Regions from separate parts of the Mesorhizobium sp. RSR380A genome, predicted to be linked through region 3. Evidence: predicted binding sites of a transcription regulator. Region 3 holds the regulator's gene; each other region holds the start of a gene.
The links. The regulator LexA, encoded in region 3, represses DNA repair genes until DNA is damaged. The targets are predictions, from matches to a motif close to TGTTCNNNNTGTGTTCNG.
Positions count from the first base shown of each region.

Region 1: recA (recombinase RecA) is a predicted target of LexA. The motif match lies at 1,719-1,736, and genes of this name have one in related genera.
Region 2: dinB (DNA polymerase IV) is a predicted target of LexA. The motif match lies at 2,343-2,360, and genes of this name have one in related genera.
Region 4: parE (DNA topoisomerase IV subunit B) is a predicted target of LexA. The motif match lies at 2,257-2,274, and genes of this name have one in related genera.

Region 1 covers NZ_JBTTIB010000001.1:5,460,962-5,464,544, reverse strand. Annotated here, with positions in the region: gene alaS (alanine--tRNA ligase) at 1-286, opposite strand, end outside; gene recA (recombinase RecA) at 557-1,660, opposite strand; gene ACYG9Z_RS26480 (carbohydrate kinase family protein) at 1,943-2,887, shown strand; gene ACYG9Z_RS26475 (pseudouridine-5'-phosphate glycosidase) at 2,958-3,583, shown strand, end outside.
Region 2 covers NZ_JBTTIB010000001.1:4,849,702-4,853,284, forward strand. Annotated here, with positions in the region: gene ACYG9Z_RS23350 (hypothetical protein) at 1-242, shown strand, start outside; gene ACYG9Z_RS23355 (hypothetical protein) at 333-425, opposite strand; gene ACYG9Z_RS23360 (hypothetical protein) at 499-597, opposite strand; gene ACYG9Z_RS23365 (hypothetical protein) at 656-754, opposite strand; gene dinB (DNA polymerase IV) at 1,040-2,281, opposite strand; gene ACYG9Z_RS23375 (hypothetical protein) at 2,515-2,751, shown strand; gene ACYG9Z_RS23380 (heme-copper oxidase family protein) at 2,905-3,312, shown strand; gene ACYG9Z_RS23385 (hypothetical protein) at 3,576-3,583, shown strand, end outside.
Region 3 covers NZ_JBTTIB010000001.1:5,685,045-5,688,627, forward strand. Annotated here, with positions in the region: gene ACYG9Z_RS27635 (ComEC/Rec2 family competence protein) at 1-1,460, shown strand, start outside; gene lexA (transcriptional repressor LexA) at 1,454-2,236, opposite strand; gene ACYG9Z_RS27645 (GntR family transcriptional regulator) at 2,442-3,206, opposite strand; gene kynU (kynureninase) at 3,375-3,583, shown strand, end outside.
Region 4 covers NZ_JBTTIB010000001.1:370,992-374,574, reverse strand. Annotated here, with positions in the region: gene ACYG9Z_RS01930 (FUSC family protein) at 1-29, opposite strand, end outside; gene parE (DNA topoisomerase IV subunit B) at 132-2,186, opposite strand; gene cpaB (Flp pilus assembly protein CpaB) at 2,445-3,350, shown strand; gene ACYG9Z_RS01915 (type II and III secretion system protein family protein) at 3,429-3,583, shown strand, end outside.

The DNA.
Region 1 (3,583 bases), 220 kb from region 3:
AATTGCCGAGCATTTCGAAAAAAGTCAGGTGGCGCGCAGTGTAGCCGACATTGTCGAGGTCGTTGTGCTTGCCGCCGGCGCGCACGCTCTTCTGAGCGGTCGTGGCGCGCGAATAGGACCGCTTCTCCAGGCCGGTGAAGACGTTCTTGAACTGCACCATGCCGGCATTGGTGAACATCAGCGTCGGGTCGTTGCGCGGCACGAGCGGGCTCGACGCGACGACCTCGTGGCCCTCCTTGCGGAAATAGTCGAGGAATGTCGACCGGATCTCGTTCACGCCACTCATGACTGCTGCCTTTTCGCGAAAACCGCCGGCGCGGCCGGCGGACACTGGTCTCTGCTTTTAGAAGATCGACTTGGCCTTTTAGCGGGCACGCCCCACCCTGTCCAGAAACACGGAATTGGGCCAATCCGGCAACTGCCAAGCCGGCTTCACGCTGCCCAAAAACGAAAACCGCCGGCGCGAAGGCCAGCGGTTTGAAACGCAATACTAAAGAACTCGGTTACTTAAGCATCGGATAATAGACCGGATTTATGGCCGAACTCTGGCCGTACCCTACATGGCGCCGGATTCTTCCTCGAAGCCGTCGTCGCTTTCACCGCGCTCGGGGCCGCCATTTTCGAGAAACTTCTCGGCGATCAGCCCGGCATTCTGCCTGAGTGCCAGTTCGATCTCACGCGCCGTGTCGGGATTGTCGCGCAGGAACAGTTTGGCGTTTTCGCGACCTTGGCCGAGACGCTGCGAATTGTAGGAGAACCAGGCGCCCGACTTCTCGACCACGCCGGCCTTGACGCCGAGGTCGACCAGTTCGCCGGTCTTGGAGACGCCCTCGCCATACATGATGTCGAACTCGACCACCTTGAAGGGCGGCGCCAGCTTGTTCTTGACCACCTTGACCCGGGTCTGGTTGCCGACGACCTCGTCGCGGTCCTTGACCGAGCCGATGCGGCGGATGTCGAGGCGCACCGAAGCGTAGAATTTCAGCGCGTTGCCGCCGGTCGTGGTTTCGGGCGAACCGAACATGACGCCGATCTTCATGCGGATCTGGTTGATGAAGATGACCATGGTGTTGGAGCGCGAGATCGAGGCGGTCAGCTTGCGCAGCGCCTGGCTCATCAGACGCGCCTGGAGACCGGGCAGAGAATCGCCCATCTCGCCTTCGATTTCGGCGCGCGGCGTCAGCGCCGCCACCGAATCGACGACCAGCACGTCGATGGCGCCTGAACGCACCAGCGTGTCGCATATTTCCAGCGCCTGCTCGCCGGTGTCCGGCTGCGAGATCAAGAGGTTTTCCAGATCGACGCCGAGCTTGCGGGCATAGACCGGATCGAGTGCGTGCTCGGCATCGACGAAGGCGCAGATACCGCCTTTCTTCTGGGCTTCGGCAACTGTGTGCAGCGCCAGTGTCGTCTTGCCCGAGCTTTCCGGCCCGTAGATCTCGACGATGCGGCCGCGCGGCAGGCCGCCGACGCCAAGCGCGATGTCGAGGCCCAGCGATCCGGTCGGCACGGTTTCGATCTCGACGACCTGCTCGTTGGCGCCAAGCCGCATGATCGAGCCCTTGCCGAAGGCGCGCTCGATTTGCGACAGCGCCGCGTCCAGAGCCTTTGATTTGTCCACCGCTTTGTCCTCTACAAGCCGCAAAGAATTCTGAGCCATGATACATCACCCCTTGGTCGTCAATGAAGGCCGGACAATCCGTAATCCCTGCCCATTTTGTACTACTTTTGTTCTCGTTTGGCAAGAGGGGTCAAATATCTGAAAAGCAATCTTTATCCGGATTTGTTCTTTTTTTGTCTCATGGTTTCGTTTCCGGATGTATCCACCATTGGGCCAGACGCTCCGGCTGTTTCGATCGGCCGAATCGCCGGCTCGCCTGCGAAGCTCCGTCGCACAGCCTAGCGCTTGTCCGGTTCGAAAAACAAAGGTCATATCGCCGGCATGGTGAAATCAGCAAAGATACTGGCGGTGGGCGGCGCCCATATCGATCGCCGCGGCCAGGTGTCGGGCACGTACGTGCCCGCGGCGTCCAACCCCGGCACGATGCGCGAGGATGTCGGCGGCGGCGTATTCAACGCGCTGCGCAGCCTGGTGCGGCGCGGCGTCTCGGCCTCGCTTTTGTCGGTGCGCGGCGGCGATGCCTCGGCCGAGACGGTTGCGCGCGCCATCGCCGACTCCGGCATTGCCGACCTGTCGGCGGTTTTCCTCGACCGCACGACGCCGAGCTACACGGCGCTGATCGATCGCGACGGCGAGCTGATCACCGGCTTTGCCGATATGGCGCTCTACGATTTGGCGTTCCCCAAGCAGATCCGCCGCTCCAAGGTGCGCGAGGTGGTCGCCGAGGCCGATGCGGTGCTCTGCGACGCCAATCTGCCATCAACGGCGCTGGAGCGGCTGGTGGGGCTCGCCGCCGGCAAGCCGGTGTTCGCCATCGCCATTTCGCCGGCCAAGGTGGTGCGGCTGATACCGGTGCTGAAGGAACTCGCGCAGGTCTTCATGAACCGGCGCGAGGCCATGGTGCTGGCCGGCGTCGATGCCAATGCCACCGAGCGCGAGACCGTCGACGGACTGCGCTGCAGCGGCCTCACCAGTGGCGTGGTGACGGCGGGCGACGGCCCGGTGCTGGGATTCGACGAAGCCGGCGCCTTCTCTATCCTGCCGCCGGCGCCGAGAAAAGTCGCCGACGTCACCGGCGCCGGCGACGCGCTGGCCGGCGCCACCATCGCTGCCCTGCTGCGCGGCCTGGCATTGCGCCAAGCCCTCCGCGAAGGCGTTGCCGCGGCGACGCTCGCCATCGAAAGTTCGGATGCCGTGCCGGCCTTCACCGCCGCGATCTTCACCGAGGCACTGGCTCTTGTGCCCGACGCGCAGGAAATGGCATGAGGGCGGCCAATTGCCATTGCCGGAGCGCGACGTCCAAGCGGACGCGCGGATCTCCGGATCGGAGACCATCATGACACCGCAAAGCGCCCGCCCCTTCATCGACATCCACGCGCCCGTGGCCGAGGCGCTCGCCGCTGGCCGCCCGGTCGTGGCGCTGGAAAGCACCATCATCACCCATGGCATGCCTTACCCCGACAATGGCGCCATGGCCGCCAATGTCGAAAAGATCATCCTGGACAATGGCGCGGTGCCGGCGACGATCGCCGTGGTCGCCGGCCGCATCAAGATCGGACTGTCCGACGGCGAGCGCGAGTCGCTGGCCATGAACGGCGATGCCATGAAGCTGTCGCGCGCCGACCTCGGCTTTGCGGTCTCGCAAGGCCGCACCGGCGGCACCACGGTCGCCGCCACCATGATCGCCGCTGACATGGTCGGGATAAAGGTGTTCGCCACCGGCGGCATCGGCGGCGTCCACAAGGGCGCGGAAAAGAGCTTCGACATCTCGGCCGATCTCGACGAGTTGGCGCGCACGCCGGTCATCGTCGTCTCGGCCGGCGCCAAGGCGATCCTCGACATCGAAAAGACGCTTGAAGTGCTGGAGACGCGCGGCGTGCCGGTGATTGGCCATGGCTGCGAGACGATGCCGGCCTTCTGGTCGCGGCATTCGCCGTTCCGCGCGCCGCTGACCCTGCACAG
Region 2 (3,583 bases), 840 kb from region 3:
CGAGCGACAAACCGTTCGGGTTCCATTCCGTGATGCTGACGGCGGCATGGTTGAAGTCCGAAGGCGAAACCGCACTGGTCGAGAGCTGGCTTGGCGACCGGCTGATCGCCAGCGACACGATCGTCCTGTCGGCACTGGCGCCCGTCCACTATGCGCCGATGCTGGCGGCGGTGACGCGCGTACGCCTCTCCACGAGCCACTATTGGCAGCTAGTGCTCGACGATCTGGTGGTTGTGCGCTGAACGGTCCCGCCGCCTGCGGGAGATCATGCTCCGGAAACGATCAAGCCGCCCGACTCTGCCAGGAGGATCTCGATCTACCGGGGAACGAGTTTAGCCCGGAATAGGAGCAGAAGCGCCGTTCGCGGTGATCTGCGAGAGCTTGCCCTTTTTTACCAGCACTGGCTTGGAATAGGTCTTCCTCATTTTCCACTCTCCACGTCGGGCACCCAAAGCCCTGTTCCCGGCCAGACGGCACGAGGCGTCGGATAATCGGCTGCTAGACGGCGACCGGCCCGGAGCCGTTACCATTGTCGGCTGTAACCTGCGAGAGCTTGCCCTTCTTGACCAGCACCGGCTTCGAATAGGTCTTCTTCATGCCGCATCTCCAGTGTCAGGCGAGGCCGCCAGATCAGGCGACAGCCGACTCAACGACTTCACTCGATCGGGCCGGAACCCGCTCCATTGGCGAGCGCCGTAACCTGCGAAAGCTTGCCTTTTTTGACCAGAACAGGCTTCGAATAGGTTTTCTTCATAGTGAATCCTCCAAGCTTACGCGATAATGCCAGACGGATCGGCACTGTCAACCTTCGCGGCGCCGTCGTCCCGCCCCGGGTTTTCTTGGTCCCGATGCACTAACTGCAAGTCCACCTTCATCGACAAAGCGTTGTTCTTGGGCGTGCATGGCGTGGCCGGGTTGCGGTGCGAAAAATGTCCGAAACTGCGGCGGGTCTGGCCTGGTTGGTCGGCCTGCTCAAACAGAGCGGCAATGCAGCGCGGACTGGCCCAGCCTAAACATTGGCCTTGCCGTCGCGCCGCACTCACAGTTCCCTTTCCGCCAGTTCGCGGAAGGCATCGGGAACCGAGCGCCGGGCTTCCAGCGCCACGGCGCCGTAGCCGACAGCCTCTCTGCCAAAGCGCTGGCGGATCTTGTCGATGGCGCGGTCGGCGCCAAAGCGCGCCAGGCCTTGCCTGCTGCCGGGTCGCTGCTTTTCATCGGCAAGCCCGAGCGGCAGCTCCAGCTGCAGCTCGGCACTTTCTTCCATCTGCGACACCGAAATCGCCAGCAGCGAGATGGTCTTCTCTCGAGGGTTGGCGGCCAGCACGCCGCGCACCAGCTCCCCGGCGATTTCGGCCAGCATCGCGGTTGCCGAAATCGGCTGCTCGAGCGTCAGCGAGCGTGTGACAGCGTGCAGATCGGCAAAACGCACGCGCACCGTCACCGTGCGCCCGGGCCGTGATTTCGCCCTGAGCCGGCTGGCGACCCGGTCTGCCAGATGCAGCAGGACGGGTCCGAAGATACGCGCCTCGGCCGGCCGTCTGCCAAGCGCCGACTGCGCGCCGGCGGAATGCGACCGCCTGTGGGTTTCGAGCTTTCGCGGGTCGCGGTTCCATGCCAGCGACGCCAGCTTTTCGCCGGCGGCGGGCCCGAGCAATCTTCGCAGCGCCCCACCATGCGTCTTTGCCAACTGGCCGATGGTCTCGATGCCGATCTCGGCCAGCCGCGCTCTGGTCGCCGGGCCGACGCCCCACATCAGCCCGACCGGCAGATCATGCAGGAAGGCAAGTTCGGTGTCCGGATCGACCACCACCAGCCCGTCGGGCTTGGCCACCTGCGAGGCGATCTTGGCCAGATGCTTGGTGCGCGCCACGCCGATCGAGATCGGCAGGCCGAGCTCTGCCCGGACGCGCCGACGCACCGTGGCGGCGATCTCGGCCGGCGGCCCGAACAGATGCGTGCAGCCGGCGACGTCGGCAAAGGCTTCATCGATGGAAATCCGCTCGACCAGCGGCGTGAAATCGTCGAGCACCTTGATGGCGGCGTCGCCCAGCCGCTGATAGTCGGCGAAATGGCCGCCGACGAAAATCAGTCCGGGGCAAAGCTCGCGCGCGCGTTGTCCGGGCATGCCGCCGCGCACGCCGAAAACCCTGGCTTCGTAGGAAGCGGCAAGCACGACGCCGCCGCCGACGGCGATCGGCTTGCCCCTGAGCGCCGGGTCGAGCAGCTGCTCGACCGAGGCGTAGAAGGCGTCGAGATCCGCATGCAGGATGGTGGGCTCCATCCCGACCGTTCCCTTTGCGGCGTTGCAGCATTAGCCGCGTCTGTTGTGAGAGGCGTTTTTGCCGAACAAATAGAGAACAAACAGGGCCTATTGTCAAGCGAAGCGGTTGTCGCCGGCCGGCCCGTTCCAGGTCGGGCTGTCGAGTGCTCCGCCTGGGCATCGGACCTGCGGAACATTGTCTCTCGCCTCGGCGTTCATATCCGCGACGGGACGCTGTTTTTGTGGAGGCCGGTATGGGCCAGTTCGAGATGATCGACCTCGTCAGCGTCATTGACGCCTGCACGAGCGATCGCGTTGCCGGGCACTGCGTGTCAATGGCCAGGGCGGTGGAGGAGTTGCGAGTGCTGACCGGTGATTTCGTATCGCCGGACGAGACGGTGGCCAACGCGCTGTCGGCAGTGGCGCTGGGGCGCGGCTGCGCGGTGGTGTTCGACGAGCGAGCGGGCGCCGACATCTTGCTGACGCCGTAGCGGGGCGGCGCCGGGTTGTGGCAGCCAGAAAAGTCGAACAGCGTGCAAAAAGCTGTGCAGGCATGGCCCATAAGCGCGGCGTGGAAAATTTCTGCGCGTGGGTGTATTCTCCAGGACGCAAGCGGTCGCAGACCGCATAGGGGGAGAAATGACATGCCGAGGATTTCGGAACTCTTTTTCAAAACTGCCATCTTTTTCCTGATGTTGGGGATTGCGGCCGGCCTGCAGATGGCGATCTCGGGCGACCACGCCGCTTTTCCGGCGCACGCGCATATCAATCTGCTCGGTTGGGTGACGAGCGCCATCTTCGGCGGCTACTACGCGCTCAATCCGCAAAAGGCGGCGCGTCGCGTCGCCATGATCCACTACGGGCTCTACACTCTCGGCTTGGTGATCATGCTGCCGGCGCTGTACGTGATGCTGCAGGGAAACCCGGCGCTTGAACCGATCGTCGCCGGCGGCTCGCTCATCGTCGCCGCTGCCGTTCTGGTTTTTGCTTTCGTGGTGTTTTCGCCCGAAACGGCGCGCTCGGTGTCCGGCGTGGTGCCGGCTTCTCGCTGACTGTTCGCGCAGCGATCAAGTCCGACCCGCGTTCGCGACCCGCCACGCGGGTTGGCCAGGCCGATGGCCGCAGCCGCTGGCTGCGGTGTCTATCGCCGCGTCGGCGCTCAACATACCCGAGTCCCACCACGTATTATTTCGTGACTATTTGGCGCCGGAACCTTCCCAGATATCGCGCGTTGCGGCGACTGTATTCGCGCTGCCTTATATATAGGCAGACTTGAGTACGTCCACAGCATGGGTTGGGGGAGGAGCAGGCCACCATGTCGAA
Region 3 (3,583 bases):
GGCGCACCGGCATCTACCACATCATCTCCATCTCCGGCCTGCACATGGCGCTGGTTGCCGGCACCATCATGGCGTTGCTGCGTGGCGCCTTTGCGCTGTTTCCCGATTTCTCTTCGCGCCGCCCAGTCAAGAAATATGCAGCAGTGGCAGCACTCGTCTCCATCGCCGCCTATCTCGTCATTTCAGGCGTCGTGGTTGCCGCCGAGCGCAGCTTCATCATGCTGGCGGTCATGCTTGTCGCCGTGCTGTTTGATCGCGCCGCACTCACCATGCGCAATCTGGCGATCTCCGCCATTGCCGTCATCCTGATGTCGCCGCACGAGGTGGTCGGTCCCAGCTTCCAGATGTCGTTTGCTGCCACCGCCGCCCTTGTCGGCGCCTATGCCGGCTGGGCCGATTACCGCGCCGACAAGGTGAGAACGCCGCCGGCAAAGCGCTCCTTCGTCGGCTTCCTGTCGCGAAAATTCGCGCTGGCCATGGGCGGCCTCGCCATGACCTCGATCATCGCCGGCAGTGCAACCTTGCTGTTCGCCATCTGGCATTTTCAGCGTGTGTCGCCGCTCAGCCTGATCGCCAATCTGGCCGTGATGCCGATTGTTTCGTTGATCGTCATGCCTTTTGCCGTGCTCAGCGCACTGGCGATGCCGTTCGGCGCCGACGGGCCGTTCCTCTATGTGATGGGCAAGGGTCTGATGGCGATGATCGCTATATCGGCCTGGATTTCCGAGCGCTCGCCGGTCGACGCCGTCGGGCTGATCTCCATCCGCTCGGTGCTGTTGGTGGCGGTCGCCCTCGTCATCGCCACCATGGCCACCACCTGGCTCAGGTTGGCGGCCGTGCCTTTCGCGCTGGCCGGCCTGTTGACGGTGCCGCAGGTGCTTACGCCCGACGTGCTCATATCCGAGGATGCGCATCTGGTGGCCATGCCGATCGGTGGCGGCGAACTCGCCCTCAACCGCGAACGCTCCAACGAATTCACCACGGACAATTGGAAACGGGCGCTGCGGGCCGAAACCATTATCCCACCTGAGATTTTCGAGTCAACAGATACGCGGTTCGATCTCGATCCGCTCGATCTGCCGCCCGGCTCGCCCTTCTATTGCACCGGCGATCTCTGTATCGCCCGGCACCCTTCCGGAGCCATTGTAGCGCTTGCGAAAGACCGCAAGACGGCGCGGCCGGCCTGTGCCTTCGCGAGCCTGATCGTCATCGATGACGCCACCGCCTACAATCCGTGCCGCGACCCGCTGGTGCTGGTCGTGACGAAGAAACAGCTGGCCCGCGACGGCAGCGCCGCCGTCTTCTTCGATCCGCAATCGGCAGCTGCAGCGCCAACCATCCGCTTCGCCGTCGACAAGCCGTATCGCCCCTGGCACGAGCAACGCCGCTTCTCCCGCGAAGCGCGCGGCCTGCCGCCTTACAACCAGCGTGAAAAGTACAAACCCAAGCCGGCTCAGTAGCGCCGGATCAATCCGACAAGCTTGCCCTGCACCTTCACCCTGTCCGGTCCAAAAATGCGGGTCTCGTAGGCCGGGTTGGCGGCTTCCAGGGCGATCGAGGCGCCCTTGCGGCGGAAGCGTTTCAGGGTCGCTTCCTCATCGTCGACCAACGCCACCACGATCTCGCCGGGGCTGGCTGTGTCGGCATTGCGGATGATGACCGTGTCGCCATCGAAAATGCCGGCCTCGATCATCGAATCGCCCTTGACCTCGAGCGCGTAGTGTTCGCCGCCCATGATCATATCGGGCGGCACCGAGATCGAATGGGTCTGATGCTGGATGGCGTCGATCGGCACGCCGGCGGCGATGCGTCCCATAACCGGGATTGAAATCGCGGAAACGGCATCGTCATTGCCGGCCGACATCGAACGCGACGGCGAGCCCGGCTTGATCTGGCGGCCGAGACCGCCTTGGCCCAACGCGCCTTGTCCTTGGCCGCCTTGCCCTTGGCCGGTTTGACCAAGACTGCCCTGAATGACGCTCGGCGAAAACTTCCTCGCCGCATTGAGGCCTGGTGCGATCGAGTCGGGCAGCCGCAGCACTTCCAGCGCGCGCGCCCGGTTCGGCAGCCGGCGAATGAAACCGCGCTCCTCAAGCGCCGTGATCAGGCGGTGGATGCCGGACTTGGAGGCGAGGTCGAGCGCTTCCTTCATCTCGTCGAAGGACGGCGGGATTCCGCTCTCCTTCAGGCGTTCATGGATGAACATCAGAAGCTCATGTTGTTTGCGCGTCAGCATCGCGGCCCCCAAGGGTTCTGAAACCAGAATCAGAAAAAACAAACCCAGAACAAACACTATCTGTTCCAGTTGTGTTCCGCAACCTTTTAAAGTTTAATGAATGTGTTGACGTTTTGTTCAGCGTAACGTTCGGCGCTGCGAGCGCCGCCTGCGCCCAGTTGCCAGCAACGGGGTGAAACGAAGACAAAGTGCCCTGCGTCGTCGGCTACGATCGCCGCTTCCTTTTCGGACGGGGCTGCGCAGCATCCGCGCGGGGTTCTCTCTGGGCATAGACCCGCAGCGTGTAGCCGATGTGAGCGGTCATCAGAGTTTTCGCACGTTCGACGTCGCGATCGAGGGCCGCTTCCATCAGGGCGGTATGGTGTTCGATCGCCACGGCGTCGCGCAGGGCCGCCACGGCCTTCCGGTGTCCGTCCGTGCGGCCGGCGGCGGCGCGCAGCGTCGGGGCCAGACCCAGAAAGCGGTGATGGCGATGCAATTGGTCGGAAATCGTTGCATTGAAGCGCAGCAGCCAGCTGGATGTCGCGGCACTGAGCAGCGCCGCATGGAAGGCATCGTGTTTTTCGTACCACGCGTCGACCGCATCATCCGATGGATCGTCGAGAACAGACCCGCACCGTGAGAGACGATAGTGGGCGGCAACGACCGCGTCTTCCCACTCACGGTCGCCCTTCTCGATCGATTCCACCAGCAGGGGCAGTTCGACCACCAGCCGCGCACGTGCCAAATCCTCGAGCTCCGCCCGAGAGACGGGAGCGACCGCAAACCCGCGGTTGCTGATGGCGGTCACAAGCCGTTCCGCCTCCAGCCGCGACAGCGCCTCGCGCAACGGCGTCCAGCCGATGCCGTAGGTGTTGCGCAGCGTGCTCAGCTTCAACGGCGCGGCAGGCGCCAGCCGGGTCGCAAGAATATCGCGCCTGAGCAGGCGATAGGCCACTTCCGTCTTCGAGGTCTGCTCGTCATCCAGCATCGTGATCCATCAGACATAAACGCTCGGGCGGATCATTATATATCAAAGCCTTTCAATGGGTGAATTATATATAATGTTTGACAGTTCAAGGGCGACCACTCAAGATCGCCGGCATGTTTGGGCGGCAGGCTCCGCCGCGCGCGTTTGTCCATGGAGGGGCGCCGGATCATGAGCACGACACCCGATCTCGCTACAATCGAAGCAATGGATGCCGCCGATCCGCTGCGCTCCATGCGTGAACGCTTTGTCTTGCCGCAAGGCGTGATTTATCTCGACGGCAATTCCCTGGGCGCCGCGTCAGCGGTCGTCTTCAGCGAACTGCAGCAGGCCGCCACGCAGGAATGGGCGCACGATCTCATTCGCGCCTGGAACACCGC
Region 4 (3,583 bases), 5.3 Mb from region 3:
AAGTAGCTCTTCAGCCGCGCCCGGATCACAAGCTGGTCTCCGTATCGGAAGTGCAGGCTAGAGCAATTCCAGGAAAAGTTTGAAACGGTTTTCCGCCCGGAACTGCGTCAAAACGAAGAGTTGGCCAGCGCTCAGATATCCAGCACTTCCGTCGCGGCGAATTCGGCGCGTTCCTGGATGAAGCGGAAGCGGGCTTCCGGCTTGGTGCCCATCAGCGCGTCGACAGCATCCTTGGTCGCGGCCACGGCGTCGATGACATCGACCCTGAGCAGCGTGCGCTTCCTCGGGTCCATGGTGGTTTCCTTGAGCTGCGCGGCCATCATCTCGCCCAGGCCCTTGAAGCGGCCGATCTCGACCTTGGCGCGGCCGGTGAATTCGGTGCGCAACAGCTCGTCCTTGTGCGCATCGTCCCTGGCATAGGCAACCTTGCCGCCTTGCCGGATCGAATAGAGCGGCGGCACCGCCAGATAGAGATGGCCGCCATTCACCAGATTCGGCATTTCCTGGTAGAAGAAGGTGATCAGCAGCGAGGCTATGTGAGCGCCGTCGACGTCGGCGTCGGTCATGATGATCACGCGGTCGTAGCGCAAATCCTCGTCGCGGTATTTCGAGCGCGTGCCGCAGCCGAGCGCCTGAATCAGGTCCGAAATCTGCTGGTTGGCGGCTAGCTTGTCGTTGCCGGCGCTGGCGACGTTGAGGATTTTTCCGCGCAGCGGCAGCACCGCCTGGCTGGCGCGGTCGCGCGCCTGCTTGGCCGAGCCGCCGGCCGAGTCGCCTTCGACGATGAACAGTTCGGCGCCCGCGGCGGCATTCTGCGTGCAGTCGGCGAGCTTGCCGGGAAGGCGCAGCTTGCGCACCGCGCTCTTGCGCGACACTTCCTTTTCCTGGCGCCGGCGCACCCGCTCGTCGGCGCGCGCAATCACCCATTCCAGCAGCTTGGAGGCTTCCTGCGGATTGTCGGCCAGCCAGTGGTCGAAGGGATCGCGGATGGCGGTCTCGACAATGCGAATGGCTTCGATCGTTGCCAGCCTGTCCTTGGTCTGGCCGACGAATTCCGGCTCGCGAATAAACACCGACAGCATGCCTGCCGCCGAGATCATCACGTCTTCGGAGGTGACGATCGAGGCGCGCTTGTTGCCGACCAGGTCGGCATAGGCCCGAAGCCCGCGCGTCAGCACATTGCGAAAGCCGGCCTCATGCGTGCCGCCTTCGCCGGTCGGGATGGTGTTGCAGTAGGAGTTGACGAAGCCGTCACCGCCGAACCAGGTCACCGCCCATTCCAGCGAACCGTGGCCGCCCTGCTTCTCGCTCTTGCCGGCGAAGATTTCGCGGGTCACCTGGAAATCATCGCCGAGCGATGCCTTGAGATAGTCCTTCAAGCCGCCGGGGAAATGGAACTCCGCCTTGGCCGGCGTCTGGTCCTTTTCCTTGATCAGCGATGGGTCGCAGCTCCAGCGGATCTCGACGCCGCCGAACAGATAGGCTTTCGAGCGGGTCATGCGATAGAGCCGCGCCGGCTCGAAGGCGGCGCCCTTGCCGAAAATCTGCTCGTCGGGATGGAAGCGGATTTTGGTGCCGCGCCGGTTGTGCACTTCGCCGAGCTGCTCCAGCCCGCTCACCGGAACGCCGCGCGAGAACCTTTGGCGGTAAAGCTGGCGACCGCGCGCGACCTCGACTTCGAGATGGTCCGACAGCGCATTGACGACCGAGACGCCGACACCGTGCAGACCGCCGGAGGTCTCATAAACCTTGCTATCGAACTTGCCGCCCGAATGCAGCGTCGTCATAATGACTTCGAGCGCCGGCTTCTTGAATTTCGGATGCGGATCGACCGGAATGCCGCGGCCATTGTCGGTGACGGTCAGAAACCCGTCGGCCGACAGCTCGACATCGATGAAAGTGGCATGGCCGGCGACCGCCTCGTCCATCGAATTATCGATGACCTCGGCAAACAGATGGTGCATCGCCTTGTCGTCGGTGCCGCCAATATACATGCCGGGACGGCGCCGCACCGGCTCCAGCCCCTCCAGCACCTCGATGTCGGCGGCGCTATAGCCCTCGCTGCCGTCCTTGGTCGCGGCAGGACGCTTCGTGGCCTGCACCAGCGGGTCGGCCGGGCGCGAAGGTGTCCGAGCCGGTTGGGGCTGCTTTTCCAGATTGCCGAAAAGATCGTTGTTGTCGTCCATGCCTGCCATAGAATCCGGTGCCGCGAATCACCCGTCGATACTGCCACGCTTTTCGGCGCCAAGCGACGGAAGTTCCTGTTACGTTCGGGGATTTAACCCCTTCTTATCCTAAAACCTTTCGATAACCAAGCCGGCGGAAATAGGTCCGTGCGGAGCCGCTGGGATTCCTGAATCTTTAACAAAGCGGCCTAGCGTCGCCCCAACAAAACAAAAGACCACGAGAGTCAGGGGTTGGTTGTGAGGGGCAAGGCCATAACGATGATTGGCATCGCTGCCGTCTTCGGCGCGATTTCAATCTTTGCCGCGGATTTCTGGGTGAAAAGCCAGGCCAAGGCCGATGCCGAAGAGAAAACGGCGTCGATCCCGGCGCCCGCCGTCCCCAAGGTTGTCTTCAAGACCATCGTGGTGGCCAACGCGCCGCTGCGTTACGGCATGGAGCTTGACCGGGCGCAGCTCAGCGAAATCCCATGGTCCGAGGATTCGGTGCCGCAGGGCGCGTTCACCACAGTCAATGCATTGCTCGCCGAAGGCAGCCGCGTGGTATTGTCGCCGATCGAGATCAACGAGCCGGTGCTGATCAGCAAATTGTCGGGGCCGAACGGCCGCGCGACGCTGTCCAACATGATGACGCCCGGCATGCGGGCGGTGACAATCCGCACCGACGAGATCGCCGGTGTCGGCGGCTTCGTCATGCCGGGCGACCGGGTCGACGTGGTGCTGACACGCGATGCGGGCGAAATCCAGGAAGTGGCCAAGAACGCGCAGGGCGCTGCCGGATCGACCGTTACCTCCGAGATCGTCGTCTCCGACGCCAAGGTGCTGACCGTGGGGCAGGGCGCCGACGAGCGCCAGACCACACCGCAGATCGCCAATTCCGTGACCATCGAGGTGACGACCGAAGGCGCGCAGAAAGTGGCGCTTGCCCGCACCGTCGGCACCTTGTCGCTGTCGCTCCGCTCGGCCGCCGACGGTGGTGCCGCCAAGGACGGCGTCACCACCATCTCGTCCTTCGGCGGATCGGTCGCCTCCGGCGTCCAGGCCGCTGCCGGCGCGCTGTTCACTGCCGCGACCAAGGAGCCTGAGAAGCCGAAATTCAAGACGATCATCGTGACGCGCGGCACGCAGGTCGAAGAATACCAGGTTCCTGCGCGGGACCAGCAATAACTGCCGGTGGGAACCGGGCGAAGGACGGGACAGATGTCGGGACTTCATGCATTTCAGACGACGAAAGGGCTGCGCCCAATGCGGGCGCTTGCGGTGGGGGCTTGCCTTGCCGCGGCCGTAATGCTCGGCCTCAGCGCGCCAGCCAAGGCCGACAACGATATAGTCCATGTCTCGTCGACAACGAATGCGTCGATCAAGGTGGCCAAGGGCAAGCCGAAGACGGTCATGACCAA